Regions from separate parts of the Streptomyces sp. NPDC002181 genome, predicted to be linked through region 2. Evidence: riboswitches for the same ligand, from Rfam matches in the RefSeq annotation. Region 2 holds a riboswitch; the other holds the start of a gene.
The links. A riboswitch is a leader RNA that binds a small molecule or an ion and turns the genes downstream of it on or off. The one in region 2 is predicted to bind guanidine.
Positions count from the first base shown of each region.

Region 1: it holds a riboswitch for guanidine, as region 2 does, so the genes downstream of both, ACFYXV_RS31615 (Ohr family peroxiredoxin) here and ACFYXV_RS12955 (multidrug efflux SMR transporter) in region 2, are expected to answer to the same signal.

Region 1 is NZ_JBIASC010000018.1:23,111-37,191, forward strand. Features, by position in the region: gene ACFYXV_RS31565 (amino acid adenylation domain-containing protein) at 1-2,453, shown strand, start outside; gene ACFYXV_RS31570 (enoyl-CoA hydratase/isomerase family protein) at 2,544-3,875, shown strand; gene pdhA (pyruvate dehydrogenase (acetyl-transferring) E1 component subunit alpha) at 3,987-5,183, shown strand; gene ACFYXV_RS31580 (alpha-ketoacid dehydrogenase subunit beta) at 5,185-6,204, shown strand; gene ACFYXV_RS31585 (dihydrolipoamide acetyltransferase family protein) at 6,201-7,583, shown strand; gene ACFYXV_RS31590 (branched-chain amino acid aminotransferase) at 7,687-8,778, shown strand; gene trpD (anthranilate phosphoribosyltransferase) at 8,922-9,998, shown strand; gene ACFYXV_RS31600 (hypothetical protein) at 10,131-10,322, shown strand; gene ACFYXV_RS31605 (SDR family oxidoreductase) at 10,391-11,236, opposite strand; gene ACFYXV_RS31610 (hypothetical protein) at 11,461-11,676, opposite strand; guanidine-III (ykkC-III) riboswitch at 11,800-11,862, shown strand; gene ACFYXV_RS31615 (Ohr family peroxiredoxin) at 11,939-12,391, shown strand; gene ACFYXV_RS31620 (hypothetical protein) at 12,378-12,881, shown strand; gene ACFYXV_RS31625 (DUF3626 domain-containing protein) at 13,257-14,081, shown strand, end outside.
Region 2 is NZ_JBIASC010000004.1:113,855-127,935, forward strand. Features, by position in the region: gene ACFYXV_RS12935 (HNH endonuclease signature motif containing protein) at 1-381, opposite strand, end outside; gene bcp (thioredoxin-dependent thiol peroxidase) at 527-994, opposite strand; gene ACFYXV_RS12945 (DUF3618 domain-containing protein) at 1,107-1,424, shown strand; gene ACFYXV_RS12950 (co-chaperone GroES) at 1,519-1,821, shown strand; guanidine-III (ykkC-III) riboswitch at 1,867-1,948, shown strand; gene ACFYXV_RS12955 (multidrug efflux SMR transporter) at 1,978-2,298, shown strand; gene ACFYXV_RS12960 (transglycosylase domain-containing protein) at 2,324-4,783, opposite strand; gene ACFYXV_RS12965 (ABC transporter permease) at 4,962-5,813, shown strand; gene ACFYXV_RS12970 (ABC transporter permease) at 5,863-6,729, shown strand; gene ACFYXV_RS12975 (ATP-binding cassette domain-containing protein) at 6,737-7,705, shown strand; gene ACFYXV_RS12980 (DUF1707 domain-containing protein) at 7,802-8,488, shown strand; gene ACFYXV_RS12985 (DUF445 domain-containing protein) at 8,598-9,956, shown strand; gene ACFYXV_RS12990 (hypothetical protein) at 10,056-10,355, opposite strand; gene ACFYXV_RS12995 (hypothetical protein) at 10,402-10,578, opposite strand; gene ACFYXV_RS13000 (GNAT family N-acetyltransferase) at 10,728-11,282, shown strand; gene ACFYXV_RS13005 (hypothetical protein) at 11,334-12,416, shown strand; gene ACFYXV_RS13010 (DNA cytosine methyltransferase) at 12,555-13,742, shown strand; gene ACFYXV_RS13015 (very short patch repair endonuclease) at 13,743-14,081, opposite strand, start outside.

The sequences.
Region 1 (14,081 bases), on a different contig from region 2:
AGGAGTTCCTGGGCGATCCCGCCGACCCCGGCAGCGAGGCCGCGCGCCAGCTCGCCCACTGGAAGGAGACCCTGGCCGGCCTTCCCGAGGAGGTCCTGCCACGAACGGACCGCCCGCGTCCGGCGGTCGCCTCGCACCGCGGCGTGACGCACCGGGTGACCTGCCCGGCGGAGGTGCACGCCCGGTTGCTCGACCTCGCGCGGGAGACCGGCACGACCCTGTTCACGGTCGTCCACGCCGCGACCGCGGCGCTGCTCGGGCGGCTGGGCGCCGGCTCCGACGTGTCCATCGGCGTGCCGGTGGACGGGCGGGCCGACGAGGCGCTGGAGCGGCTGATCGGCTTCTTCGTGAACTCCGTGGTCCTGCGGACCCGCACGCACGGCGATCCGTCCTTCCGCGAGCTCCTGGAGCGGGTGCGGGAGACGGACATCGCGGCCTGGGCACATCAGGACGTGCCGTTCGACTGGGTGGTCGAGGCGCTGAACCCGGAGCGTTCCGCCACCCGCAACCCCCTGTTCCAGGTGCTCTTGACCGCACAGGACGAGGGCGGCACGGCGCTGGAGCTGCCGGGGCTCGTCACCCGCGAGGAGAGGGTGGACACGGACGTCGCCAAGTTCGACCTGTCCTTCGGGTTCACCCCGCGGCGGTCCCCTGCGGGCACGCCGGGCGATCTGGTGGTGGCCGTCGGCGGCAGCGCCGACCTGTACGCGACGGAGACCGTCCGTGCGATGGCGGGGCAGCTGTCCCGGCTGCTCGGCGCGGTCGCACGGGACCCGGACGCACCGGTCACGGCGATCGAGCTGCTCGACGCCGGGGAACGCGAGCGGGTGCTCGCCTGGGGCGACGACGGCGCCACCGGCCGCAGGAGCCACGTCCTGGACGACGCGCTGCGCCTCCTTCCGGCGGGCGTCGTCGGCGAACTGCACGTCTGCGCGGCCCCGTCGGCACTCGACGACCCGGCGGATCCGGCGGACTCTGCGGACCGGGCGGACCGGGCGGCGGAGCCGTCCGTGCCGTGCCCGGTCGACCCGGGCCGGCGGATGGTCCGCACCGGCCGGCTGGCCCGCTGGACGGCGGACGGCGTGATCGAGGACGCCGGGAGGGTGGACGAACAGGTCCGGCTGCGCGGCTTCCCGGTCGATCTGGGCGCCGTACGGGCAGAGGTGGCCGGCCGTCCGGACGTCGTCGCGGCGGCCGTGGTCGTCCGCGAGGACGAGCCGGGCGACGCGTGCCTGGTGGCCTACGCGGTTCCCGCCGACGGCTCCGTCACGGCGGACGGCCTGGAGGCCCGGCTGCGCGAGCGGCTGGCCGCCCACCTGGTGCCCGCCGTCGTCCTGCTCGACGAGCTGCCCGTGACGGTGGACGGATCGCTCGACCGGCGTGCGCTCCCCGCACCGGCCGCCGCCGGACGGACGACCCGGCGGTCGCGGAACACCGCGCTGGAGAGGGAGCTGTGCGCCGTCATGGCCGAGGTCATCGGCGTCCCCGAGGTGGGAGTGCACGACAACTTCTTCCACCTGGGCGGCCATTCGCTGCTCGCCGTGCGTTTCCTCGACCGTGTCCAGGACGTCCTGAGGGCCGGGGGCGCCCGGCTCACCATCCGCGACCTCTACCACTCCCCCACGGCGGCCCGGCTCGCCGAGCACCTCGACCGCCCGGGCGCCCGGGCCGGACGGGGCAACCCGCTGGACCCCGTACTGACGATGCGCGAGGGTACCGGCGAACCCCTCTTCTGTCTGCCGGCCATCTCCGGTCTGAGCTGGGCGTTCTCCGCGCTCCTCCCGCACATCGACGCGTCCAGGCCGGTCATCGGACTGCAGTCCGGGCAGCTGGGCGACCCGGGCGCCGCGCCGCGCGACTTCGAGGCGCTGGTGACGGCGCACGTCGCCCGGATCCGGGAGGTGCGGCCCCACGGGCCCTACCACCTGCTGGGCTGGTCGTTCGGCGGTGTCCTCGCCCACGCGGTGGCCACCCGGCTCACCTCGCTGGGCGAGCGCGTCGCCACCCTCGCGCTGTTGGACGCCCGGCCGCCGGCCGAGCGGCGGCCCGCGACCGGAGACCGGCACTGGGCTCTGGGCGTGCTCCTCGGCCGCGATCCGGGCGACCTCCCGGAGCCGGCCACGGACGGGGAACTCGTCGCGCTGCTGCGGGCCAACGAGCCGGTCCTCGGCATGCTGGACCCGGAGCAGGTCGCTGCGGTCGTGGCCACGACGCTGGCCAACCGAACGGCGTACCTGGCCCACCGCGTGACGGACCGGTTCGACGGCGACGTGGTCTTCTTCGAGGCCGTACGCACCAGCCGGCTCACCGGCGGGGAAGCCTGGGCCGATCACGTACGGGGTGAGATCCGCGAACACGCCGTCGACTGCGGGCACATGGACATGACCCGGCGCGAGCCCCTCGCGGCGATCGGCCGGCTCCTCGAGGAGCACCTGCGGACCCTCGCCCCCTGACCGTACGCACGTGAGCCCGGACCCCCTGACGCCTCGGGGTCCGTACCGCCCGACCCACCCAGGAAGAGACCACCCCGCATGGAGGCCCCCATGTCCCTTTCCATCGAGCCCGCCGCCCCGGACTTCCGGGACGACCTCGTCTCGGACTCCAAGCTGCTCGGCGGCCACGTCGAGGCCTGCGAGAAGCTGACCGCCGGTCTGCCGCCCCGCCGCGAACGTTCCGCGGCCCAACAGCAGGAGGCGGCGCAGGCCGAGGCCGCCGCCCGACGGGCCCGGCACCGTTTTCTGGACCTGCACGCCCGCCACGTGTACGACGAGCTCACCGACGGCCGCAGCCGTCAGGTCCGCCTGGACGAACTGGCGTTCGCGGGGGCGGACCGCTACCCGGGACTCGTTCCCACCCGCGCCGAGATCGTCGCGGACCGGCAGCTCCCGCAGTCCGAGAAGTCGGGCGGCGAGGTCGACCAGGGCATCTTCTTCGCCCACCTGCTGGACCGGAGCGACACCGGCGAGCACCTGCTCCGCTCCATGCTCGCCCCCACCGCCCGGGCACTCGGCCTGCTCCCGGAGTTCCGCCGCACCGGTCACCTGGACCTCGGGCAGGCGGTGATCCGCAGGGACGGCTGCGTGGCCGAGGTGACCATCTGCAACCAGCACGTCCTCAACGCCGAGGACGACGGGGTGGTCGAGGCCCTGGAGACCGCCGTCGACCTGGCTCTGCTGGACGACGCGGTATCGGTCGGCGTGCTGCGCGGCAGCGTGCTGTCCCACTCCCGGTACAGCGGCCGGCGCGCGTTCGGCGCCGGCATCAACCTGACCGACCTCTACACCGGGAAGATCGGCTTCGTCGACTTCATGCTGCGCCGGGAGACGGGCTACATCCGCAAGCTCATCCACGGCCTGAACCTCGGCTCGGGGCACCGTCTGCTCGACCTGCCGGGCGGCAAGCCCTGGGTCGGCGCCGTCGAGACCTTCGCGATCGGAGGCGCCACCCAGGTCGCACTCGTGCTCGACCGGGTGATCGCCGCGTCCGACGCCTATTTCTCGCTGCCGGCGCTCACCGAGGGCATCGTGCCCGGCGTGGCCAACATGCGGCTCGGCCGCGTCGTCGGCCGGCGGATGGCCCAGCGGCTGATCTTCTTCGGCGAGCAGGTCGCGGCGGACAGCCCCGAGGCGTCGGCGCTGTGCGACGAGGTCGTCGCTCCCGAGGCCGTGGACGCGGCGGTTGCGGCGGCCGCCGACCGGCTCGCGGACCCGGCCGTGCCCAGCAACCGCCGCATGATGCACCTCGCCGAGGAGTCCGACGACCTCTTCCGTACCTACATGAGCCGGTACGCGTTGGAGCAGTCCGCCCGGATGCACAGCCCCGACGTGGTGGCGAAGCTGGAACGCACCTGGGTCCACCGCAAGCGCACGGCGTGAGCGCCGGACCGACAGCCCGGATCCGCCCCGCGGGCCCTCCGGGAGGCCCGAGAGCGGCCCCACCGTCCACCGCTTCGCCGTCCACGTTCCGCACAGAGAGCGAGCCCCCACATGTCCGCCACGACGGCAGCCCCCGCGCCCGGCCCGCGACCGGCGGCGGAGGCCCTGCTGCCCTCGCCCGTACCCGTCCGGCTCGTCACCGAGGACGGTGAGGCGAGCCCGGGTTCCCCCCGGTCCCCCCGGTCTGCCCGGTCCGCACACGCCCGGCAGTCCCCGCAGTCCCCGCAGTCCCCGGCATCTTCGGGCCACCGCGAACCCGCGGCGGACCGGCTGCGCGAGGCCTACCGGCAGATGGTGCTCGGCCGTCGCTTCGACCGGCAGGCGTCCGCGCTGACCCGGCAGGGCATGCTCGCCGTCTATCCGTCGAGCCGGGGCCAGGAGGCCTGCCAGATCGCCGGAGTGCTGGCGCTGCGCGAGGAGGACTGGCTCTTCCCCACCTACCGGGACACCGTCGCCATGGTGGCGCGCGGCGTGGACCCGGTCGAGGCGCTGACCCTGCTGCGCGGCGACTGGCACTGCGGCTTCGACCCGACGGCGGTGCGCGTGGCGCCGCCGTGCACGCCGCTCGCCACCCAGCTGCCGCACGCGGCCGGGATGGCGGACGCCCTGCGCCGCAAAGGCGAGGGCGGGGTGGTGATGGCATTCGTCGGCGACGGCGGAACGAGCGAGGGCGACTTCCACGAGGCGCTGAACTTCGCCGCCGTGTTCCGGGCCCCCGTCGTCTTCCTCGTCCAGAACAACCGGTACGCGATCTCCGTGCCGCTCGACCGGCAGACCGCCGCGCCGGCCCTGGCGTACAAGGGAGTCGGCTACGGCGTGCCGTCCGAGCAGGTGGACGGCAACGACCTCGTCGCGGTCCTGGCGGTCCTCGACGCGGCCGTCGAGCACGCCCGCTCCGGGCGGGGGCCCTACCTCGTGGAGGCGCACACCTACCGGATGGACGGGCACACCAACGCCGACGATCCGCTTCGCTACCGCGACGACGACGAGGTCCGACGGTGGGAGGCGGCGGACCCGGTACGGCGCCTGGAGACGTATCTGCGCGGCCGGGGCGTCCTGACGGAGGACGACATCGAGACCGTACGGACCGAGGCCGAGGAACGGGCCGCCGAGCTGCGCACCCGCATGGGGGACGAGACCCCGCCGGACCTGCTCGGGCTCTTCGAGCACGTCTACGCCGAACCCACGCCCCAGCTGCGGGAGCAGCGCGACCAGCTGGCGGCCGAGCTGAAGGACACCGAGAGCTGACATGAGCAAGGCCACGATGGCGGGGGCCCTCAACAGGGCCCTGCGCGACGCGCTGCGCGAGGACGAGCGCGTGCTGGTGTTCGGGGAGGACGTCGGCCGGCTGGGCGGTGTCTTCCGCGTCACCGACGGACTGACGCAGACGTTCGGAGAGGAGCGCTGCTTCGACACGCCGCTGGCGGAGTCCGGGATAGTGGGATTCGCGGTCGGCCTGGCCATGGGCGGGTTCCGGCCGGTGGTGGAGATGCAGTTCGACGCCTTCGCGTATCCGGCGTTCGAACAGATCGCCTCGCACGTGGCGAAGACGCGCAACCGCACCCGGGGCCGCGTGACGCTGCCGATGGTGCTGCGCATCCCGTACGGCGGAGGGATCGGCGGCGTCGAGCACCACAGCGACTCCAGCGAGGCGTACTACGTCCATACACCGGGCCTGAAGGTCGTCGCCCCGGCGACCGCCGAGGACGCGTACTGGCTGCTGCGGGACGCCGTACGGGACCCGGACCCGGTCGTGTTCCTGGAGCCCAAGAAGCTGTACTGGTCCAAGGAGGAGGTCGACTTGGAGCGGCGGGAAGCGCCGCCGTCGGGCAGGGCGGTGGTCCGGCGCCAGGGCCGCGATGCCACCCTGGTCGCGTACGGCCCCTCGGTCCCGGTCGCGCTCGACGCGGCGCGGGAGGCGGCCCGCGAGGGCCTCGACCTGGAGGTCGTGGACCTGCGCACGCTCGTGCCGTTCGACGACGAGACGGTGACGGCCTCGGTGCGGCGCACCGGACGCTGCGTGGTCGTCCACGAGTCGCAGGGCTTCGCGGGCGTCGGCGCCGAAATCGCCGCGCGCGTGCAGGAACGCTGCTTCCACTCGCTGGCCGCGCCGGTGCTGCGCGTCGCGGGGTTCGACATCCCCTACCCGCCGCCGAAGCTGGAGCACGCCTACCTGCCCGGGGTGGACCGCATCCTGGACGCCGTCCACCGGCTCCAGTACGACGACGAGCCGGACACCCGGCACCTCGGGACGCGGGGGGCCGCGTGAGCACGGGAGCCGAACGGCGGGTCTTCGCACTGCCCGACCTCGGAGAGGGGCTCACCGAGGCCGAGATCGTCGGCTGGCGGGTCGTCGTGGGAGCCGCCGTCGAGGTGGACGAGGTGGTGGTCGAGGTCGAGACGGTCAAAGCGCTCGTCGAGGTGCCGGTCCCGTACGCCGGCACGGTGGTGGAACTGCACGCCGAAGTGGGCGCGGTGGTCGCGGTCGGCGCACCGCTCGTCTCCGTCTCCGTTTCCGTTCCGGCCTCCGTCGCCGGGACGCGCGAGAACGACGGTGGCGCGGGGAACGAAGGCGGAGCCGGGAACGAAGGTGCGCGCGAGAACGGCGGTGCGCCGTCCGCGGCCGGGAGCGGGCACGTACTGGTCGGGTACGGTACGGCTCACGCCGCCGCGTCCGGCCGGCGCCGTCGACGCTCGGGGAACACTTCCGCGCCGTCGCAGCCGTCCGGGACGGCCGGGCAGCGCGGGCCCGGCGAACCTCAGCAGGGCGGCGCCGGCCGGTCGGGGCCACCGTTGGTGATCTCCCCGCTGGTCCGTTCCCTCGCGCGCCGTCACGGCGTCGATCTCGCCCGGGTCCGGCCCAGCGGGCCGCACGGAGTCGTCGTACGCCGCGACGTCGAACAGGCCGTGGCAGCGCCGGTGCCGGAGCCTCGTCCGGAGCCGCGTCCGGAGCCGGAGGGCGTGGAGCGCATTCCGCTGCGGGGCCGGCTGCGGGCCGCGGCCGAGAAGCTGTCCCGCGGGCTCGAAGCCCCGTGCGCCACCACCTGGGTGGACGTGGACGCGACCGGGCTGATCGAAGCCCGGGACGCCCTCCGTGCCGCCGAGCCGGGCGCGAACATCGGCCTGTTGGCGCTCCTCGCGCGGATCTGCGTCACGGGTCTGCGCAGGTTCCCCGAGCTGAACGCCTCGATGGAGAGCGAGCGGGGCGAGATCGTCCGCTTCACCGCGGTGCACCTCGGCATCGCGGCCCGGTCCCCGCACGGTCTCGTCGTACCCGTGGTCCACGACGCGCACCGCAGGTCGACGTCCGAACTGGCGGCGGCCCTGGCCGATCTGACGGGCCAAGTGCGCTCGGGCGGCCTGCGTCCCGCCTCACTGGTCGGCGGGACGTTCACGCTGAACAACTACGGCGTCTTCGGCGTGGACGGCTCCACACCCCTGCTGCATCACCCCGAGGCGGCGATGCTCGGGGTGGGCCGGATCACCGACAAGCCCTGGGTGGTGGACGGACAGCTCGCGGTCCGCAAGGTGACCCAGCTGTCCCTCACCTTCGACCACCGCGTCTGCGACGGCGGTGCCGCAGGCGGCTTCCTGCGGTACGTCGCGGACCGGGTGGAGCGCCCCGCGACACTGCTGGCCGACCTGTGACCGGGGGCCGCCCGACCGAGTACAGCGATACGAGGAACCGACGATGAACACCGCCCCGCACACCTCCGTGGATTCCGGAGTGGATCCCGCCTTGGATCCCGCCGTGAGGTCCGTCTTCCCGCTCGTGCGCACCGCGCACCCCGTGTCCGAGACCGAGCGCGCCGCCATCCTGGCCGCACCGGCCTTCGGCCGGTACTTCACCGACCACATGGCCTCGGCCACGTGGACGCCCGAGGCCGGCTGGCACGACCGGGGCGTGGGTGCCCTGAAGCCGTTCTCCCTGCACCCGGGCGCGGCCGTGCTGCACTACGCACAGGAGATCTTCGAGGGGCTCAAGGCGTACCGGCACGCGGACGGCAGCGTCTGGCTCTTCCGGCCCGAGGCCAACGCCCGCCGCTTCGCACGCTCGGCGCTGCGCATGGGTCTTCCACCGCTGCCCGAGGAGGACTTCCTCGCGAGCGTGGAGGGTTTGGTACGCGCGGACGAGGCGTGGGTGCCGGTGGCGACGGGCGAGGAGAGCCTCTACCTCAGGCCGTTCATGTTCGCCTCCGAGGTCTTCCTCGGGATGCGGCCGTCCCACAGCGTTCGGTACTGCGCCATCGCGTCGCCCGCGCAGCCGTTCTTCGGCCCGGTCGTGGGCGGCCTGACCCTGTGGGTGAGCACCTCGTACACCCGGGCGGCCAGGGGCGGGACGGGCGCCGCGAAGTGCGGCGGCAACTACGGCGCGAGTCTCGCCGCCCAGGCCGATGCCCAGCGGCACGGCTGCGATCAGGTCCTCTACCTGGACGGCGCGGGCGAGGAGGGCTGCATCGAGGAGTCCGGGGCCATGAACCTCTTCCTGGTCACCTCCGCCGGCGAGCTGATCACGCCCGCCGCGCTCGGCACCATCCTGGAGGGTGTCACCCGTGACACGGTCCTGGCCCTGGCTTCCGAGTTCGGCCTCAAGGCCGTCGAACGACCCGTCGCCTTCGCGGAGTTCAGGGAGGGCATCGCGGACGGGACCGTGACCGAGGTGTTCGCGGCGGGCACGGCGGCCGTACTGACCCCGGTCAGCGGCATCAAGGGCGAGGGGTACGAGCTGACGGTGGGCGACGGCACCCCGGGCGCGCACACGTCCGCGCTGCGCGCGAGGGTCCTCGACATCCAGTACGGCCGTGCCGAGGACCCGTACGGCTGGATGCGCCGGGTGGTGTGAGGCCGCACTGACGGACGGCGGAGGCCACGGGCCGGAGCGGGCGGCGCACGTCCGCCTCGGTACGCTGGCCCTCGCAGCCCCGTCATCCGTCGTCGAACACGATCCGGCAAGCAGTGCCTCCGCGCCACACCGAGGGGAACCCCGTGACCGCACCCGCCGTCCGCACCTGGCCACAGCTCCTCGCCGCGCTCCTGCGCCGCGAGGACCTGACCGCGGACGACACCCGATGGGCCATGGGCGAGGTCATGAACGACGCCCACGAGGCCGCCGCGTTCGCGGGCTTCCTCGTCGCGTTGCGCGCCAAGGGCGAGACGGCGGCGGAGATCTCCGGCCTGCTCGACGCGCTCATGGACCGGGTCGTTCCCCTGCCCGTCGACGGGCGGGACGTCGTCGACATCGTCGGCACCGGGGGCGACGGCGCGCACACCGTGAACATCTCCACCATGGCGGCGATCGTCACCGCCGCGGCCGGGGTGAGGGTGGTGAAGCACGGGGGACGCTCCGTCTCCAGCAAGAGCGGCTCCGCCGACGTGCTGGAAGCCCTCGGCATTCCGCTGTACCTCGGCGCCGGGCAGGTCGCCCGGTGCGTCGGCGAGCTGGGCATCGGCTTCACCTTCGCCCCCGCCTTCCACCAGGGCCTCAAGCACGCCGCGCCGGTCCGGCGCGTCCTGGGTGTGCCCACCGCGATCAACTACCTCGCTCCGCTGACCAACCCCGCCCGTCCCGGAGCCGCCCTGGTCGGCTGCTCCAACCTCCAGCTCGCCCCCGTACTGGCCTCCGTGCTGGCCGGGCGCGGCACCAGGGCCCTGGTGGTGCGCGGCCTCGACGGTCTCGACGAGATCACCACCGCGGCCCCCACCGAGGTGTGGGCGACCGGCGAGAACGGCAGCGTCGGCAGGACCACCATCGACACCCTCCGCTTCGGCCTGGCCCGCCCGATGCCGGATGCGCTGCGCGGCGGCGACGCCGCCTACAACGCGGCAGCCGTGCACACCGTGCTCGGCGGCGCGCCCGGCGCGGCCCGCGACGCGGTCCTCGCGAACGCCGCGGGCGCCCTGGCCACGCACGGCGCCGACCTCAAGGGTGGCGTCGCGGCCTCGTTCGAGGACGCCTTCGCCGACGGCCTGGACCGGGCCCGCGCCGCGGTGGACGGCGGCGCCGCCGCCGGCCTGCTCCGCCGCTGGGTGAAGCTCGCCTCTTCGCTGGGCGATCCCGCCTGACCTGCGAGGCACGGGATGCCCAGCGCGGCACGGGCGCAAACCTCAGAACTGGTAACACTCCGTGTTTAGTTACCGGAGATCCGGTAACAAGCAGTAGTGAAAGCCAGTCAATACCCGGCGAAAGGCAGGAACATGAACCTCGTTGCCGTGCTCATCCTCGTCGTGGCCCTCGTGCTCGTCGGTCTGCTGATCGCGGCCCCCAGCGCCACCGTCCGGCACAACCCCTTCCCGGGCCGCCGGGCGCGGGCCGCCCACCGCCGCTCGGGCGCTGCCCGTTCGACCCGCGTACCCGGTCAGCGCGATGTCCGGCACCACGCGCGCTGACCCCGGACGCCGTACCTGCTGCGGCCCTCGCGGCCGCCCGCGTCCGACCACACCCGCACGCCCCTCCGTCAGACCGGCGGTGGGGGCGGGGGCGGGCCCTGTGCGAGGATCCGCGCTGCGGCGAACTCCTCGCGGGAGGCCTGCTCCGCCAGGTCCAGGTAGCCGTACGCGTCCTCGCCCACGGGTATCCGCAGGGGTGTCGGGCCCTGGGCCGCGACGATGTCGAGAACCCGTTCGGCGAAGTCCTCGGGGCGTCCCGTCTCGGGATTCTCCGCGAGACCGCGGGCACCGTCGAGCATCTCGCGGTTGGTCACGTCGTAGACCGGGATCCGGCGCCGCGCCTCCGTCATGGACGTGCCGTAGCGCGTGGCGAACATGCCCGGCTCCACCACCGTGACGCGGATGTTGTGCGGGGCGGCCTCGATGGCAAGCGCCTGGCTCATGCCCTCCAGGGCGTGCTTGCCGGCGACGTAGGCACCCAGGCCCGGGAAGGCGATGCGGCCGACCACGGAGGAGATGTTGACGACGTGGCCGTGGCCCTGGGCCCGCATCAGCGGCAGGACGAGCCGCGTGAGCCGCCACGGGCCCACGACCAAGGTCTCCAGCTGGTCGCGCAGTTCGGCGTCCGACACTTCCTCGACCGCACCGAACAGTCCGATGCCCGCGTTGTTGACGAGGATGTCGATGCCGCCGAGACGGTCGGTGGCTCTGCGGACGGCCTCCTCGCAGGAAGCGGCGTCCCGCAGTTCGAGGGGGACCGGGAGGATGCGGCCGGGCCAGGCGTCGGCGAGGGCCTCCAGGTCGGCGGTCTTGCGGGCGGTGACGGCCAGTTCGTCCCCGGCCCGGGCCGCGGCCGAGGCCAGAGCGTGTCCGAGGCCGGAGGAGCATCCCGTGAGCAGCCAGCGTCGTCCCATCGTTACCCCCGTGACGAGCGAGTGTGCGGACCGTGGTGGTGACCGTCATGGTCAGGGGGCGACGCCCCGCGGTCATCCCCTCCCGCGGGGGCGTGCGGAGGCGCGCGGGCGCACGGACGGGCGCGCACGGCGCCGCCGCCGCAGGCCGCGCCGTGCCGCCGACGGATCCCGGCGGGGTCGCGGCAGGGTCGCGCCGGGACCGCGGCGGCCCGACGGTCGACCGGTCAGACGGCTTCGGTAGCGAAGAGCTCCAGGTGGGCGCAGTGCGGGCAGCGGTACGCCTCGATGCGCCGCCGGGGCCTGCCCAGCCGTTTGGCCCCGCCGAACAGGCCGCGTTCCAGCGGCCCGGCGATCCACCGCGCGTACCCCCGGGCGCCCTCCCCCGCGTCCTCGACGAAACCCGGCTCCAGGCCGCCGCCACCGCAGTACGTACATCGCATCGCGTCCACGGGGCGAGTGTACGAAGCGGCCCGGCCGTGCCGCAGCGGGCGGCCGGACCGGCAAGGGGTGAGGAAGTTCACCGCGGGGGACGCCCCGGGCGACGGACGGCATTGCTAGATTGTCCGGCGGCCGGTCCAAGGCCCCGGACGAGATGCGCCGTACCCGGTTACGCACGACGACGCGAGAGGTGCCGCACGCGCGGCGCCGCCCCGCTGTCCGCGCCCGGGCAGCGTCCTCGTCGAGCAAGATGGGCCCAACGCCATGACCGTGCCACTCACCCGCACCCTGTACCGGACCACCGCGCACGCCGCCGGGGGACGCACCGGATCCGTCTCCACGGACGACGGACGCCTGGACGTCCGCCTCGCCCCGCCGCGCAAGAAGGTCCCCGGCACGACCAATCCCGAGCAGCTGTTCGCGGCCGGATTCGCCGCCTGCTTCACCTCCGCGCTCGCCGAGGTCGCCGCCGAGTTCGGGGCGGACGCCTCCGCCGCACGCGTGGCCTGCGAGGTGCGGCTCGGCACCACGGACACGCCCGCCGGCTACGGCCTCGCGGTGGCGCTGACCGTCAGCCTGCCCGGGTGGCGGGCGGCGGACCTCCAGCCCCTGCTGCACCGGGCGGACGCGGTCTGCCCGTACGCGCAGGCCGTACGGGGCAACGTACCGCTGACCCTGGTGGCCGTGGAGGAGCACGCAGCCGATGACCACGCCTGAGCCCGGGCCGGGCCGGGCCTCCGGACGCCTGCCGGATCTGCCGGATCTGCCGGATCTGCCGGATCTGCCGGATCTGCCTAAGGGCCCCGGGGTCCCGGTGCCCGGGCACGGCGCGTGGCTGCGGCGCGGCATCAGCCGCGACGGCGGACCCCTCGTCGAGGACCGCGAGGTGGTGTGGCTGCAGGCCGGGGCGTACTACGCCGACAGCCGGGGCTTCGCCGGTACGACGTCCTTCGACGGCACCCGGGTCCACTTCCACCACCTCACCGGCGAGCCCGGCGAGGACGCGGGCACGTTCCGGTGGGACGGCGCGAACCTCGTCGAGCGGGGCACCAACCCCGACGGCGGCACCTTCCTGGAGATCTGGACCCCGCTGCCCACCGACGAGGGGCCCTGCGGTTCCTGGTCCGGTCCGGACCACCACGTGGTGCGCGTCGGCCGCCACGTGGTGCACGTCGATGCGCGTGCCGGATCGTACTGGCGGCTGTAGCCCGCCGGTCCGCGCGGCGCGGGCGGGCGCCGATCCAGGGGCCGCATGACCGGTCAGGCCCGGGGCACCCGTGCGACGCTCGATCCGGCCTGGTCGCCCGCGTCGCCGGCGTCACCCGCGGGCATCTGCGCCGCCTCGACGTGTGCCAGTGCGTAGCGCAGGGGGCCCGCGCCTCGCTCCGGCCTCGCTGTGCCGGTGGGTGGCCAGGGCCTCGTCACGCAGCGCGCCTGCGCCAGTCCGGCACCCGGCGGCCACCGGTGGCCGGCGACGAAGCCCACCTACGACGGCAAGGGCCACTACTGGATGGGCGTACGGGCGTACTGTCGGCGGAAAATCCGCGTGCGCCCCTCCCTCACGTTGCGAAACACTGTGCGAATGAGCAGCGCAGCCGCACAGACAGCACGGGAACGGGCCCTTCGTCATGTCGCGGGACTGGCGTCGGGCCCTCCCGTGGACCCGGCGCTGCGGGTGACCCTCAACTTCCACCCGGACCGTCTGCTGCACGGCAAGCCGATCCTGGAGGCCCTGGCCGAGGACGGCGTCTACCGCTCGCAGTTCGTCACGGGGACCAGCAACGGAGGGCTGACCGCGCATCCCGGTGGCGACCGGTGGCGCTGGGAGAGCCGGATCTTCGACGGGGCGTACGACGAGGGCGGCGCTCATGAGCGGCCCGTCTACGGGGCGTTGAACTTCCGCCGCAAGCCGGCCGGCGGGGCGCCGCGGTTCGGCTCCGCCCACTTCCGGCTGACTGCCGAGACACTGGCGCGGACCACCTTCTGCTATCCGGACAGCTTTCTGGAGCCCTCGGATTTCGGCGTCGCGGCCCGCATGGGGCTCCTGGAGCTCGCCCTCGCCGATGAGCAGGACGAGCTCGACGACTACATCGAGGCCCAGGTACACGGGCCGGTCCGGCCGCACGCCCACGTGGAGGCGCTGGTACTGGACCCCTGCTACCGGGGCACGGCGGTCGAGGCAGCCGCTCTGCGTCTCGGCTGCCCGGTGGAATGGCACCCCGGCTTCCGGCTCGGGGTCGAAGAGCTCCGGCGTCACCCCGGCTACCGGGGCCGGGAGTACGTCGACTTGGGCACGGAGCTGGCGGTCGACGGGGTACTCGACCCCCGGATCGTCGGAGATGCCGCACGTACCGACCGCCATGACGCCCAGGCGGTCAAGAAGGTGTGGCACTACCTGGCGCGCTTC
Region 2 (14,081 bases):
GGCTGCGCGGCGGCGCCTGTTGTCCCGCATTCGTTCGGTCCGTGTCGGGCCGGTGAAGTGCGAGGTGTCGATCGCGAAGGCCTTCACCTTGCGGCTGATGTGAGCGTGGTGACCACCTACTGGTTCCAAGCCCAGCCGGTGGAGCACCGCGTACATGTTGCAGGAACCGGCCACGGCTTCCTCAAGCACCTCCCGGGTCCATTTCACCCCCTCCCGCTCGAAGTGAGAGGTGTCGATCCCCAGCTTCCGCATGCGGATGCGCACATGATCGCGGGATCCGCCCCGGGGGTCCGCCCCCAGCTTCTCCACCGCCTCGCTCAGCGTCCGCGACGTACGCGCCGCCTCCGTCAGGCGTTCCGCTGTGTACCGGCTCGTCGCCATCCGTCCCCGCTCCTCCCGGCCGCGTGTGCGGCTCTCGTACGGAGTAACGGGGTGGTCGGCGGACGGTTACGGGGCGTTTCGTCCGATAAGCGGAGCGGCCCGCGCCGGGTGGGTGCGGGCCGCTGCCGGGGAGCCGGGGGGTCCGTCAGATGCCGAGGTCCTTGATGATCTTGGCCACGTGGCCCGTGGCCTTCACGTTGTAGAGGGCGCGTTCGACCTTGCCCTCCTCGTCCACGATCACCGTCGAGCGGATGACGCCGGTCACCGTCTTGCCGTACAGCTTCTTCTCGCCGTACGCGCCGTACGCCTCCAGGACCTGCTTCTCCGGGTCGCCGACCAGGGTGACCTTCAGGTGCTCCTTCTCGCGGAACTTCGCCAGCTTCTCCGGCTTGTCCGGGGACACGCCGATCACGTCGTAGCCGGCCCCGGCCAGCACCGACAGGTTGTCCGTGAAATCGCAGGCCTGCTTCGTGCAGCCCGGGGTCAGCGCCGCGGGGTAGAAGTACACGATCACCTTGCGGCCGATGTGGTCGGCGAGCGAGACCTCGTTGCCGTCCGCGTCGGGCAGGGTGAAGGCGGGGGCGGTGTCGCCCGGCTGGAGTCGCTCGCTCATGTCAACAGTCTCCTCGGGAGGGGATCGGTACGGTCCGAGACTAAGCTGACAGACTGTTCATGGTGGGCTACGCCCCCTATCCGACCGACCCGACGACGACGGAGGCAGCGCGGTGCCCGAAGCCAGGACCCCCGCACAGATCGAGGCGGACATCGTCCGCCGCCGCGAACAGCTCGCCGAGACGCTCGACGAGATCGGCGTGCGCGTGCACCCGCAGACGATCATCGGGGACGCGAAGGCCAGGGTCGTCTCGACGGTGGACCACACGGCCGGCCGTGCCGTCGTCGCCGTGAACCGGCTCCTGACGGACGTGCGCGACGGCCTGCGCCACGAGGACGGCGCCCCGCGCTACGAGCGGATCGCGCCCGTCGCCCTGCTCGCGGCGGGTGTGATCGGCCTGCTCGTGGTCTCGGCGCGGCGCAAGCGCTGATGACCCTGCGGCGTACGGGCGGGGCGCGGGCGGGTAGGTTCGTGGCGTGAGCGACGACACCAACACCACCACCCACGACAAGCTGCCCATCCGCATGCTGCACGACCGTGTGCTCGTGAAGTCCGACTCGCCGGAGGGCGAGCGGCGCTCGGGCGGCGGCATCCTGATCCCGGCGACCGCTGCCGTGGGCAAGCGGCTGGCCTGGGCCGAGGTGGTCGCGGTCGGGCAGAACGTGCGCAGCGTGGAGCCGGGCGACCGGGTGCTGTACGACCCCGAGGACCGGGCCGAGGTCGAGGTGCGGGGTGCCACGTACGTGCTGATGCGCGAGCGGGACCTGCACGCCGTGGCCGCGGAGCGGCTGGAGGGGTCCGAGGACTCCACCGGGCTCTATCTGTAAGCGGGGCTTCGAGGGGCCGGTGACCGGTGTCACCGGCCCTTTCGCATGGGCTTTGCTACGGTGGTGGAGAACCCCGACGAGACGCGCCGTACCGGGTAGCCGTGGCTGGACGACAAGACGACGCACCCCGTTCGCTCTCGTTCCGGAGGTGCCGTCATGGCCTGGGTTCTGCTTCTCGTCGCCGGTCTGCTCGAAGTCGGCTGGTCGATCGGTATGAAGTTCACGGAGGGTTTCACGCGGCTGTGGCCCAGCGTGTTCACCGGTGCCGGGATCATCGCCAGCATGGTGCTGCTCTCGTACGCCGCCAAGACGCTGCCCATCGGTACCGCGTACGGCGTATGGGTGGGCATCGGCGCCGCCGGGGCCGCGGTGCTCGGCATGGCGGTGCTGGGCGAGCCCGTCACCGCCGCCCGGATCTTCTTCATCTGCCTGCTGCTGGTCGCCGTGGTGGGGCTGAAGGCGACCTCCGGTCACTGATCCCCCGGGTGCCCTTCCCCGGCGGCTACTCCAGGTACTCCGACGAGGGGCGGTTGCGCAGGCCGCCCGTCGCGCCGCCCAGGGTGCCCGCCGTCGAGCCCGTCGTGGTCCCTCCGGTCGTCCCCGCGCTCGTTCCTGCGGAGGTGCCCGCGTCGCTCTGGCCTCCCGTGGTGTCGCCTTCCGGGGTCTGGCCCCCGGTGGTCTGCCCCTGGTTCTGCCCCTGGCTCTGGCCCTGGTTCTGGCCTTGGCTGCGGCCGCCCTGGTCCTGGCCGCCGGTGGGAGGCGTCGGCCGGCCCGGGCGGTTCGGCCGGCTCGGCGGGGCCGGGGACTGCGGGGTGCTCTCGTCCTCCGACGGCTCCGGGCTGCCGGGGACGAACGGGGGCGGGGACGGGGCCGCGCCCGGCTGGAGGTCGAGGTCGAAGTCGAGGGGGTCGCTGTTCTCCAGGGCCGACTTCGTGTACTGCGCCCAGATCCGCGCCGGGTACCCGCCGCCCCCGATCCGGGCCTCGCCGAGCGCCCCGTACAGGGATTCCAGGGCCCCCGTGTCGGGGTCCTGGCCCATCATCGAGACGACCGTGACCAGGTCCGGGGTGTACGCCGCGAACCAGGCGGAGCGGTCCAGTTCGCCGGTGCCCGTCTTGCCCGCGGCCGGGTGCCCGGCGGCGAGGGCCGCCGTACCGGTGCCGTTGTCGACGACGCTGACCAGCATGGACGTGGTGGTGTCGGCGGCTTCGCGGCTGACGGCCTGCTTGGGGGTGCGGTCGGGCAGCTGGACGTCGTCGTCACCCTTCTCGATCTTCTCGACGAGGGTGTACGGGGTGTAGCGCCCGTGGTCGGCGAGGGTCGCGTAGGCCTGGGTCATGTCCAGGACGCTGGCCTGCATGGTGCCCAGCGCCATGGCCGGACCGGCGTCGAAGTTCGGGGTGTCCTCGGGGATGCCGAGGTCGATCGCGGTCTGCTTGACCTTGGCGGTGCCGACGTCGACGACCATCTGCGCGAAGACGGCGTTGACGGAGAGGTCGGTGGCGGTGTTGACGGTGATGTTCCCGTACGAGATCTGCCCCTCGTTCTCGGGGGCGTACGGGGTCCGGGTGCCGACCACGCGGCGCTTGTTGTCCCCGTTGTAGACGGTGTTGGGGGTGATCAGGCGGCCGTCCTGGGTACGGGAGTCGTTCTCGACGGCGGAGGCGAACACGAACGGCTTGAAGGTGGAGGCCACCTGGTAGTCGTGCCGGGTCGCGTTGTTGACGTACTGCTTGGTGTAGTCGATGCCCCCGTACATGGCGACGACCTTGCCGGTGGCGGGGTCGATGGAGACCCCGCCGGCCCGGACGACCCGGTCGGCCTTGTTCTTCTCCGGGTCGAGCTCGCTGACCATCTTCTCGTCGACGGCCTTGACGAACGCGTTCTCGCGGCTCTTGTCGATGGTGGTGGTGATCCGGTAGCCGCCCTCGGCGAGGGTCTTCTCGTCGAGGATCTTGTGGTCGACGATGTAGTCCTTCACGGCCTCGACGAGATAGCCGCGCTGGCCCGAGAGTCCGGCGGCCGGGCGGACCTTGCCGGGTTCGGGGAAGCGGACGGCGGCGCGCTCGGCGGCCGGCAGCCACTGCTTCTTGACCATGCCGTCGAGTACGTAGTTCCAGCGGGCGAGGGCGCGTTCGCGGCTCTGGGGGTGCGCGACGACGTCGAAGGCGCTGGGGGAGTTGAGGAGGGTGGCGAGGTACGCGCCCTCGGCGGTGGTGAGTTTGTCGACGTCCTTGCCGTAGTAGGCCTGGGCGGCGGCCTGGATGCCGTAGGCGTTGCGGCCGAAGTAGCTGGTGTTGAGGTACCCCTCCAGGATGTAGTCCTTCGACTTCTCGCGGCCGAGCTTGATCGCGATGAAGAACTCCTTGACCTTGCGCTTGATGGTCTGTTCCTGGCCCAGGTAGTAGTTCTTGACGTACTGCTGGGTGATGGTGGAGCCGGACTGGGTGCCCTTGCCGGTCGCCGTGTTCCAGGCGGCGCGGACCATGGCCTTGGGGTCGACGGCCCGCTCGGAGTAGAAGTCCCGGTCCTCGGCGGCCAGTACGGCCTCCTGGACGGTGCGGGGGATCTGCGAGAGCGGGACGTTGACGCGGTTGACCTCGCCGTCGCGGGCGAGCTGGGAGCCGTCGGCGTACAGGTAGAGGTTGGACTGGGCGGTCGCGGCGGCGTTGGCGGGCGGGATGTGGACCAGCAGGTAGCCGGCGACGAACGCGCCGACGATCAGCAGGCCGAGCAGCACGACGGCGGCCAGGACCATGCGCCAGGTGGGGACGAGGCGGCGCCAGCCGGTCCGCTTACGTTTCCGTTCGGCCTTCTTGGCGGCTCGGCGCGCCCGCCGGTCACCGGCCGGCTGCTGCGGCTGCCGTGCCGGCGAGGGTCCTGCGGGTCGTCCCGCGGGCCGTCCCGCGGGGGTGTCCGGGTCGCGAGGCGTCCAGCCCGGTGGTGGTGACTGGTCGCTCATCGCCAGGACTCCTCGACAACGCCGTACGAAATATCCACGTCTGTACCCCATGCTGTCTACCCGATTGGCCGCTCATTCCGCGTTGGACGGGCGTAAACCGGTCGCGTGGATCGCCCCTCCGCACTAAGCTCGCGCGCTTTGGCCGACGTAGGAACGACCGGGAAAACGGAGGGATACGGTGCGCCAGGGAACGGCTCGCACGACCGCGGCCGCAGCGGCACGCGGAGCGCGGCTCTATCCGGCCGTCGCGGCCGGCGGGTTCCGGCGCTACGCCACCTACGGGACGGCGACGGCCGCGGGGGTGTTCACCAACACCGTCTTCGGCTTCGTCCTCGCGTACACGTACGTCGCGTTGTGGGACGAGCGGCCCGGGCTGGGCGGCTACGACCAGGCGCAGGCGCTGACGTTCGTCTGGGTGAGCCAGTCGCTGCTCGCCGCGGGCGCGCTCATCGGCGGCGGGTTCCAGGAGGAGATGCAGGAGCGCATCCGTACGGGTGACATCGCCGTCGACCTGTACCGGCCGGCGGACCTGCAACTGTGGTGGCTCGCCGCCGATCTGGGAAGGGCGGGCTTCCAGTTGCTCGGGCGCGGGGTCGTGCCCCTGCTGGCGGGGGCGCTGGCCTTCCGGCTGGCCCTGCCCGCCGACCCGGTGCGGTGGCTGCTGTTCGCCGTGTCGGTACTGCTCGCGCTGCTGGTCAGCTTCGGGGTGCGCTACCTGCTGGGGCTGGCCGCGTTCTGGCTGATGGACGGGGCCGGGATCAACATGATGGCCGTCGTCGCCACGGTCTTCTTCTCCGGGATGCTGCTGCCGCTGACGGTGTTCCCGGGCGGCTTCGGGGAGTTCGTCCGCGTGCTGCCGTGGGCGGCGATGATCCAGGTGCCTCTGGACGTGCTGATGGGCGTGCACGCGGGCGCCGGGAGCGCGGCGTCGGCGCTGGGCTTCCAGTCGGCGTGGGCGCTCGTACTGCTGGGCGCGGGGCGGCTGTTGCAGTCGGCCGCGACACGGAAGGTGGTCGTCCAGGGTGGCTGAGGCAGAGGCGGTGGAGGCGGTGGAGGTGGAGGCGGTGGAGGCGGAGGCGGTGGAGGCGGCCGTCGTCCCGGCGCGGGCCGCGGGACCGGTGGACGTACCGGTACGGAACAGGGCCGTGGAAGGGCTGCGCGGCTACGGGCTGATCGTGGCGATGTGGGTCCGCTCGACGATGACGTACCGGACCTCGTTCCTCCTCGCCACCCTCGGGAACGCGGCGATCACGCTCCTCGACTTCGTGGCGATCTGGATCATGTTCTCGCACGTGGACGTGCTCGGCGGCTTCACGCTGCCCGAGATCGCCCTCCTGTACGGGTCCTCCTCGGCCTCCCTGGGCCTGGCGGACCTCCTCCTCGGCAATACGGACCGGATCGGCGTCCGGATCCGCGACGGCTCGCTCGACACCATGCTGGTGCGCCCGGTCCCGGTGCTCGCGCAGGTCGCCGCCGACCGCTTCGCGCTGCGCCGGATGGGGCGGATCGGGCAGGGGCTGGCGGTGCTGTGCTGGGCGGTCTCGGAGCTGGGCGTGGAGTGGACGGCCGGGAAGGTGCTGCTCGTGCCCGTGATGGTGCTGGCCGGAGCGGCGATCTTCGGGGCGGTGATGGTGACCGGTGCGGCCTTCCAGTTCGTCGCCGGGGACGCGGCGGAGGTGCAGAACTCCTTCACGTACGGCGGGAACACGATGCTCCAGTACCCGCCGACGGTGTTCGCGAAGGACCTGCTGCGCGGGGTCACGTTCATCGTGCCGCTCGCCTTCGTGAACTGGCTGCCGGCCCTGTACGTGCTGGGGCGGCCGTATCCGCTGGGGCTGCCGGGGTGGGTGGCGTTCGTGAGCCCGCTGGTGGCGGTGTTGGTGTTCGTACCCGCGTCGCTGGCATGGCGCGCGGGGCTGCGTTCGTACCGGAGTACGGGGAGCTGAGGGCGGTATGGGAAGCGACGCGCTGATCGAGCTGGACGGGGTCGAGAAGGTCTTCGACGTACGGCGCCGGGTGAGTCTGATGCGCAGGGAGAAACGGCAGGTCAGAGCCGTTGACGGGATCAGTTTCGAAGTGGCGCGGGGGGAGGTGGTCGGCTACATCGGGCCCAACGGCGCCGGGAAGTCGACCACGATCAAGATGCTGACCGGCATCCTCACCCCGAGCGGCGGCCGGCTGCGGGTCGCGGGCATCGACCCGGCGCGGGAGCGGATGCGGCTGGCGCACCGGATCGGGGTGGTGTTCGGGCAGCGGACCACGCTCTGGTGGGACCTGCCGCTGAAGGACTCGTACGGGCTGATGCGGCGCATGTACCGGATCCCCGAAGCGCGGTTCAAGGCGAACCTGGAGCGGTGCGTGGACCGCCTCGACCTGGCCGAGCTGCTGGACGTACCGGTGCGGCAGCTCTCGCTGGGGCAGCGGATGCGCGGGGACATCGCGGCGGCGCTGCTGCACGATCCGGACGTGCTGTACCTGGACGAGCCGACGATCGGGCTCGACGTGGTGAGCAAGGCGAAGGTACGGGCCTTCCTGCGGCAGCTGAACGCGGAGCTCGGCACGACGGTGCTGCTCACGACGCACGACCTCCAGGACATCGAGCAGCTGTGCGAGCGCGTGATGGTCATCGACCACGGGCGGCTGATGTACGACGGGGTACTGGCCGGTCTGCACGCGATGGGCGAGGGCGGCGGCGAGCGGACGCTGGTGGTGGACCTGGAGCGGGAGCTTCCGGAGATCAGCGTGGCGGGGGCGCGGGTGGTGAAGGTGGACGGGCCGCGGCAGTGGCTGGCGTTCCCGGCGGGGGCTTCGGCGGCGCCCCTGGTGGCGGAGGTGGCGGCGCGGTATCCGCTGCTGGACCTGTCGGTGCGGGAGCCGGACATCGAGGACGTGATCGCGAGGATGTACGCGGGGCAGGGTTGATTCAGGGGTGGCCAGGGTTAATTCAGGGGCGGGCCGGGGCTGTTCCAGGGTTGGGCCCCATACAACTCTTCCCCGCGACTACATAGGCTGGTCCCCATGACTGACGAGCGGCCGGAGAAGCCGTTGCCGGAGCTGAGGGCGTCGGATGCCGACCGCGAGCGGGTGGTGGAGCGGCTGCGCGACGCCGTCGCCGAGGGCCGGCTCGACATGGAGGAGTTCGAGGAGCGGCTGGAGGTCGCGTACACGTCGAAGACGTACGCGGAACTGGAACCGCTGACCCGCGATCTGCCCGCGCCGGGCGGCCGCCCGATGCCGGTCGCGGCCGCGGCGCCGGCCCCGGTGCCGGCGGACGGCTCGTGGGCCTCGCGGATCGGGGGCGGCGGGGTGCCGGCCTCGTCCTCGACGGCGGTCGCGGTGATGTCCTCGTTCCAGCGCAAGGGCACCTGGACGGTGCCGCCCCGGCTGGACGCGGTGGCGTTCTGGGGCGGCGGCGAGCTCGACCTGCGGGAGGCGAACTTCGCGGAGCGGGAGGTGGTGATCAACTGCGTCGCGATCATGGGCGGCATCCAGATCACGGTCCCGCCGGGCGTGGAGGTCGACGTACGGGGCTTCGGCTTCATGGGCGCATTCGACCAGCGCGACACCCCGGGCCCGGTGGCCCCGGGCGCCCCGAGGGTGGTCGTGACGGGCCTGGCCTTCTGGGGCGGGGTGGAGGTCAAGGTCAAGCCCCCGAAGCGCCAGAAGCCCCTGGGCGGCGGCGCGAAGCTCCGCAAGGAGCTGTAGGGGCCGGGGGTCCGGAGGGGGGTCCGGAGGGGGTCCGGAGGAGGGCCCGGAGCGGGGCCCGGAGGGCGGATCGGCGTGCCGGGAACTCCTGAGGGGTCCCGGGAGTCGGATGCTATGCAGACAAAACCGGCGCCCGGGGGGAAGGGAGGAACACGTGGACCACCGCACCAAGGCCGCGGGGACCGGCACGGTTACCGGCACCGGCGGGTTCGTGTTCAGCGAGGCCGACGAGGAGCGCCGCCGCGGCGTCCGCCGCATGAAGACCACCGCGACCGGGCTGCTGATGCTGGTCGCGCTGGTCTACGTACTGACCACTTGGGCGGAGCACGCCGGAGCCGGCGCCTGGGCGGGCTACGTCCGGGCCGCCGCCGAGGCCGGCATGGTCGGCGCACTCGCCGACTGGTTCGCCGTGACCGCCCTCTTCCGGCGCCCGCTCGGCCTGCCCATCCCGCACACCGCGATCATCCCGACCAAGAAGGACCAGCTGGGCGTCTCCCTCGGGGAGTTCGTCGGCGAGAACTTCCTCTCCCCGGACGTGGTCCGCGCCCGCCTCCACGCCCTCGGCATCGGCGGCCGGCTCGGATCCTGGCTGGCCGAGCCCGCGCACGCCGACCGGGTCACCGCCGAACTGGCCACCGCGCTGCGCGGGGCACTGACCGTACTGCGCGATTCCGATGTGCAGGCGGTCGTGGGCGAGGCCATCACGCGGCGGGCCGAGACCGCCGAGATCGCGCCGGGGATCGGCAAGACCCTGGAGAAGGTCGTCGCGGACGGCGGGCACCGCCGCGTCGTCGACCTCGTCTGCGTCAAGGCCCACGACTGGCTGGTGACGCACGGGGAGTCGGTGATGGGCGCGGTCCAGGGCGGGGCGCCGGGCTGGACCCCGCGGTTCGTGGACCGCAAGGTCGGCGAGCGCGTGTACAAGGAGCTGCTCCGCTTCCTGACGGAGATGCGGGACATGCCGGAGCACCCGGCGCGCGGGGCGGTCGACCGGTTCCTGACGGACTTCGCGGCCGACCTCCAGTCGGACACGGACACCCGGGCGCGGGTGGAGCGGCTGAAGTCCGAGATCCTCCAGCGCGGGGAGGTGCAGGACGTGATCGCCTCCGCCTGGACCGCGATCCGCGCGATGATCATCTCGGCGGCGGAGGACGAGCACAGCGAGCTGCGGCTGCGGGTCCGGTCCTCGCTGCTGTCGCTGGGCGCGCGGCTGGCGACGGACGGCCGGCTCCAGGACAAGGTGGAGGGCTGGATCGAGGGCGCGGTGGTGTACGTGGTGACCACCTACCGGACCGAGATCACCTCGCTGATCACGGACACGGTGGCCGGGTGGGACGCCGAGCACACGTCGCGGAAGATCGAGGCCCACATCGGCCGGGACCTCCAGTTCATCCGCATCAACGGCACGGTGGTCGGCGCCCTGGCCGGCCTGCTGATCTACACGGTGTCGCAGGCGCTGGGGGCGTAGCGGGGCCCGGGCGGGGCCGGGCCGGGCCGGGGCGTACGGGCTGGGCCGGGCCGGGGGCGTACGGGCTGGCCCGCCTGCCCGCCCGGCCCGTACGGTCGCTCAGCCGCGGTCGGCGACGGCCCAGGAGGCGGTCGCGACGACGGCCGCGGCCCCGAGGACGGCCGGCCAGGCCCCGACCTTCTTGGCCAGCGGGTGCGCGCCCGCGAAGCCGGCGAGGTACAGCGCGCCCAGCCCGGCCGCCGCGGGGGTGCCGCCGCGCCGGTGCCATTCGCGCCCGGCGGCCAGCCCGGCGGCGCCGAGCACGACACCGCCCAGCGGGCGCTTCTTGGTCCACCGGGCGACGGCGTACCCGCCGACCAGTCCGGCGGCCGCCACTGCGGAACTCGGTACGCGCGCCATGCCCGACTCCTTCACATCATCTGATCTCACTGGTATTACCACGAGGCTAACGCGGAGGCTTGACCACCCGGCGGGCGCCCAGCGCCCCCAGGACCAACACCGCTCCGCCGATCACACCGTCCGGTACGGCGTCCTTGACGGCGCGCGGCAGCAGCGCCACCACGCCCAGGACGAGGAGGAAGGCGAGCACGCACCGGCCGGCCGCCCGAATCAGTCTGTCCACGGGCTGCTCAACGCGGCGCGGCGGCCGCCGACACGGACGTGGGGGAGGGGATTTGTCGCACACTCGCCGGATCCGTGCGATACGTGCCTTCCGGAACCCGACCGGCATAAATTGGCTCTCCCACCCCAAAGGGTAAAACGGGAAGAAGAATGAGGAGCTCGGACATCGTGATCTGCTACGGACAGGCCGTCCTCGACCTCGCGGACGAACTGGTCGACGCCTATGCCGACGTCTTCTCCGCCCCGCCGTGGAACGAGGACGCAGAAACCATTCGCCAATTCTCGGTCCGCCTCCAGGCCGACACCCGGCGCCGTGGCTTCCGTACGGCCCTCGCCCAGTCCGCGGCCGGCATCGACGGTTTCGCCACGGGCTGGATCACCCCCGCGGCCTTCCCCAAGGACCGCGGGTACGCCCAGGTCGCGGCGCAGCTCGGCCCGGCGCGGGTGCGGGAACTCCTGACGGGGGCGCTGGAGATAGACGAGCTCGCCGTACGCCCGTACGCGCGCGGACACGGCACCGGCCGGGCCCTGCTCACCGAGATCACGGCCGACGCCCCGGACGGGCGGGCCTGGCTGCTGACCTCCCGGCTGGCCACCGACACCGTGGCCACGTACCGCCGCCTGGGGTGGCACGAGGTCGCGCCGCGCCCGGGTACCCAGACGGGCGTGATCGTCTTCCTCTCGCCGGACCACCCGGGGCGCTGACGCCCTCCTCGGACGGGGTGTCGGCGCCCCGGGACCGGGCATACCGCCGGCATGATCACCGCACGTCAGACGAAGAAGCAGCAGCAGGAGCAGACGCAGGAGCAGGCGCAGGCGCCGAAGCGGCCGACGCACCGGGAACCGAACCGGGCGGCGGCGCGGACGGCGCGCCGGCAACTCAACCTGGCCACCCGCCACCAGCTCGCCGCCTCCGGGATCCCGGACGGCACGATCACCTCCCGCACCCGCCCGGGCGGGCCCTGGCAGCGCTTGCTGCCCCGGGTTTACCTCCTCCAGACCGGCCCCCCGGACCACCGCCAACGCGCCCTCGCCGCCGTCCTGTACGCCGCCGAGCCCGCCGCTGATCCGCTCTCCGGAGACACGGCCGCCCTCACCGGCGGCGCCGCCCTGGCGCTCCTCGGCATCCGCGACGCCCCGCACACCCCGGCCGACGTCCTGATCCGCGCCCCGCGCCGGCTCACCGGCACCCCGATGGTCCGCCCGCTGGCCACCGCCCGGTGGCCGCGCACCATCGCGGTGTCCGGCATCCCGTGCACCCGGCCCGTGCGCGCGGCGGCCGACTTCGCCTCCCGGGCCGGCGACCCCGCGCGGATCCGCTCGACGCTGGCCCATGTGGTCCAGGCCGGCTGGTGCCACCCGCAGGACCTGCACGCCGAGCTCCGCGCCGCCCGGCTCCTCACCCGCCCGGCGATCCGCGCCGCCGCGTCGGAACTCGTCGCGGGGGTCCGCTCGATCGCCGAGGCGCTGGCCCGGGACACCCTGACGGCGACGGACCTCCCGACCCCGCTGTGGAACGCCCGCCTGTACACCCCGGACGGCACCTTCCTGGCGAGCCCGGACGCGTACTGGCCGGACGAGGGCGTGGCCCTGGAGATCGACTCGGCGGAGTACCACTACACGCGCGACGCCTGGCACGCCACCCTCCACCGCCGCCTGCGCCTGGAGTCCCACGGCATCCTGGTGGTCAGCGCGACCCCGTCGATGATCCGCGACACCCCCGAGGAAGTCATCCGGGCCCTCCGCACCCTCCTGACCCTCACCGCATCCCGCCCCACCCCACCCACGGCCCAAGCCCGCGGCCACCAACAGCTGCCCCTCTTCCCAGGCACCGGCTGACGCATGGGTAACGGAATGTTCGGAGTGGTGTGGGGGATGCCGCACACTAGATGAGGTCGTTGTCAGTGGGGTCTGTCACCCTCTGTGATAGCTGGTGGCACAGGGCACCAGCGGGGTTACGTGTTCGAAGGAGGGTGCATGACCAGCACTGAGGCTGTTTTCACCTCGATTGAGATCTGTGCTGGAGCCGGCGGTCAGGCCATCGGACTGCATCAGGCCGGTTTCAGGCACCTGGCGCTCGTGGAGATCGACGCCCATGCGGTCGGGACGCTGCGGGCGAACATCGACACGCAGCCGGAGTGGAGCTGGGAGAAGGCCCACTGCGATCTCCTTCCCCCGACGGACGTCAAGCTCTTCGAACCTGGCAGGGACCTGCCCAAGAGCGGTGAGCTGCTGCAGCGCGGCCTCGATCTTCTGGCCGGCGGGGTTCCCTGCCCGCCGTTCTCACATGCTGGCAAGCAGCTGGGCAAAGACGACGACCGTGATCTCTTCCCGCGGATGCTGGAACTGGTTGAGCAGCTCCAGCCCCGTGCGGTGATGATCGAGAACGTGCGCGGGATCATGGACCCCAAGTTCTCCGACTACCGTGACTGGATCATGGCGCGGCTGCAGGGGGGCGACTACCGCGAAGAGGACGGGCGGCAGGCCCGTACCCGGGGCCTCGGATACACGGTGTGCAAGTGGGACGTCCTGGAGGCCAGCGACTTCGGGGTGCCGCAGCTGCGTCCGCGCGCCATTCTGGTGGCCATCCGCAATGACGTGCTCAAGGATCTGAAGTACGAGTGGCCGTCGCCCACCCACGAGGACCCGGTGAGCGTGGCAGCTGCGCTTGAGGAGACCATGCGCGAGCGGTACGGACGCTACTTCGACGGCGCTCAGGGGGAGCTCGCGCGCAAGAAGTACGACACTTGGCTTGAGACGGCCAGGGGCCGTGACGCCGAGCTGAAGAGCAAGGGGGGCGGCATCGCGCCCACGCTCGTCGGCGGTTCCAAGAAGCACGGAGGGGCCGACCTCGGCCCGAGTCGTGCCAAGGCGTCCTGGAAGCAACTCGGTGTCTCCGGACTCGGCGTGGCCAATGACATGGCTACCTGTGAGAAGAAGGGATCCGAGGACAGGGATCTCTTCGGGCCCGACGGGCCGATGCTCACGGTTGAGCAGGCGGCGATTATCCAGGGCTTTCCTCGGGGCTGGCAGTTCACTGGTGGTAAGACCGCGCAGTACCGGCAGGTGGGCAATGCCTTCCCGCCGCCCGTCGCCGCGGCAGTGGGCAAGTCGATCATCGAGTTGCTCAAGGCGGCCCGGGAGCGGGACCAGGAGCAAGCGTAATCAGGTGCTGCCCGCACCGGTTCTGCGGCGGCGCCTTTCCACCTCGGCAGCGATCCGGGCGGCACAGTCGGCAGCGGCTTCGTGCTCCCAGAACCGGAGCACCGTCCAGCCGGCTTCTTTGAGGCGCTGGTTGGTGTCCCGGTCACGTGCCATGTTTCCGGCAACTTTGGCGGACCAGTAGCCAGGGTTCGTCTTCGGAGACACGTAGTGCTCAGGGCAGCCGTGCCAGTAGCAGCCGTCGACGAACACGGCCACCTTCGCCGGCCCGAAGACAATGTCTGCGGTCCGGCGAAGGTCCTTGATGGGCCGCGCTGCGACGCGGTAGCGCAGCCCTTGCGC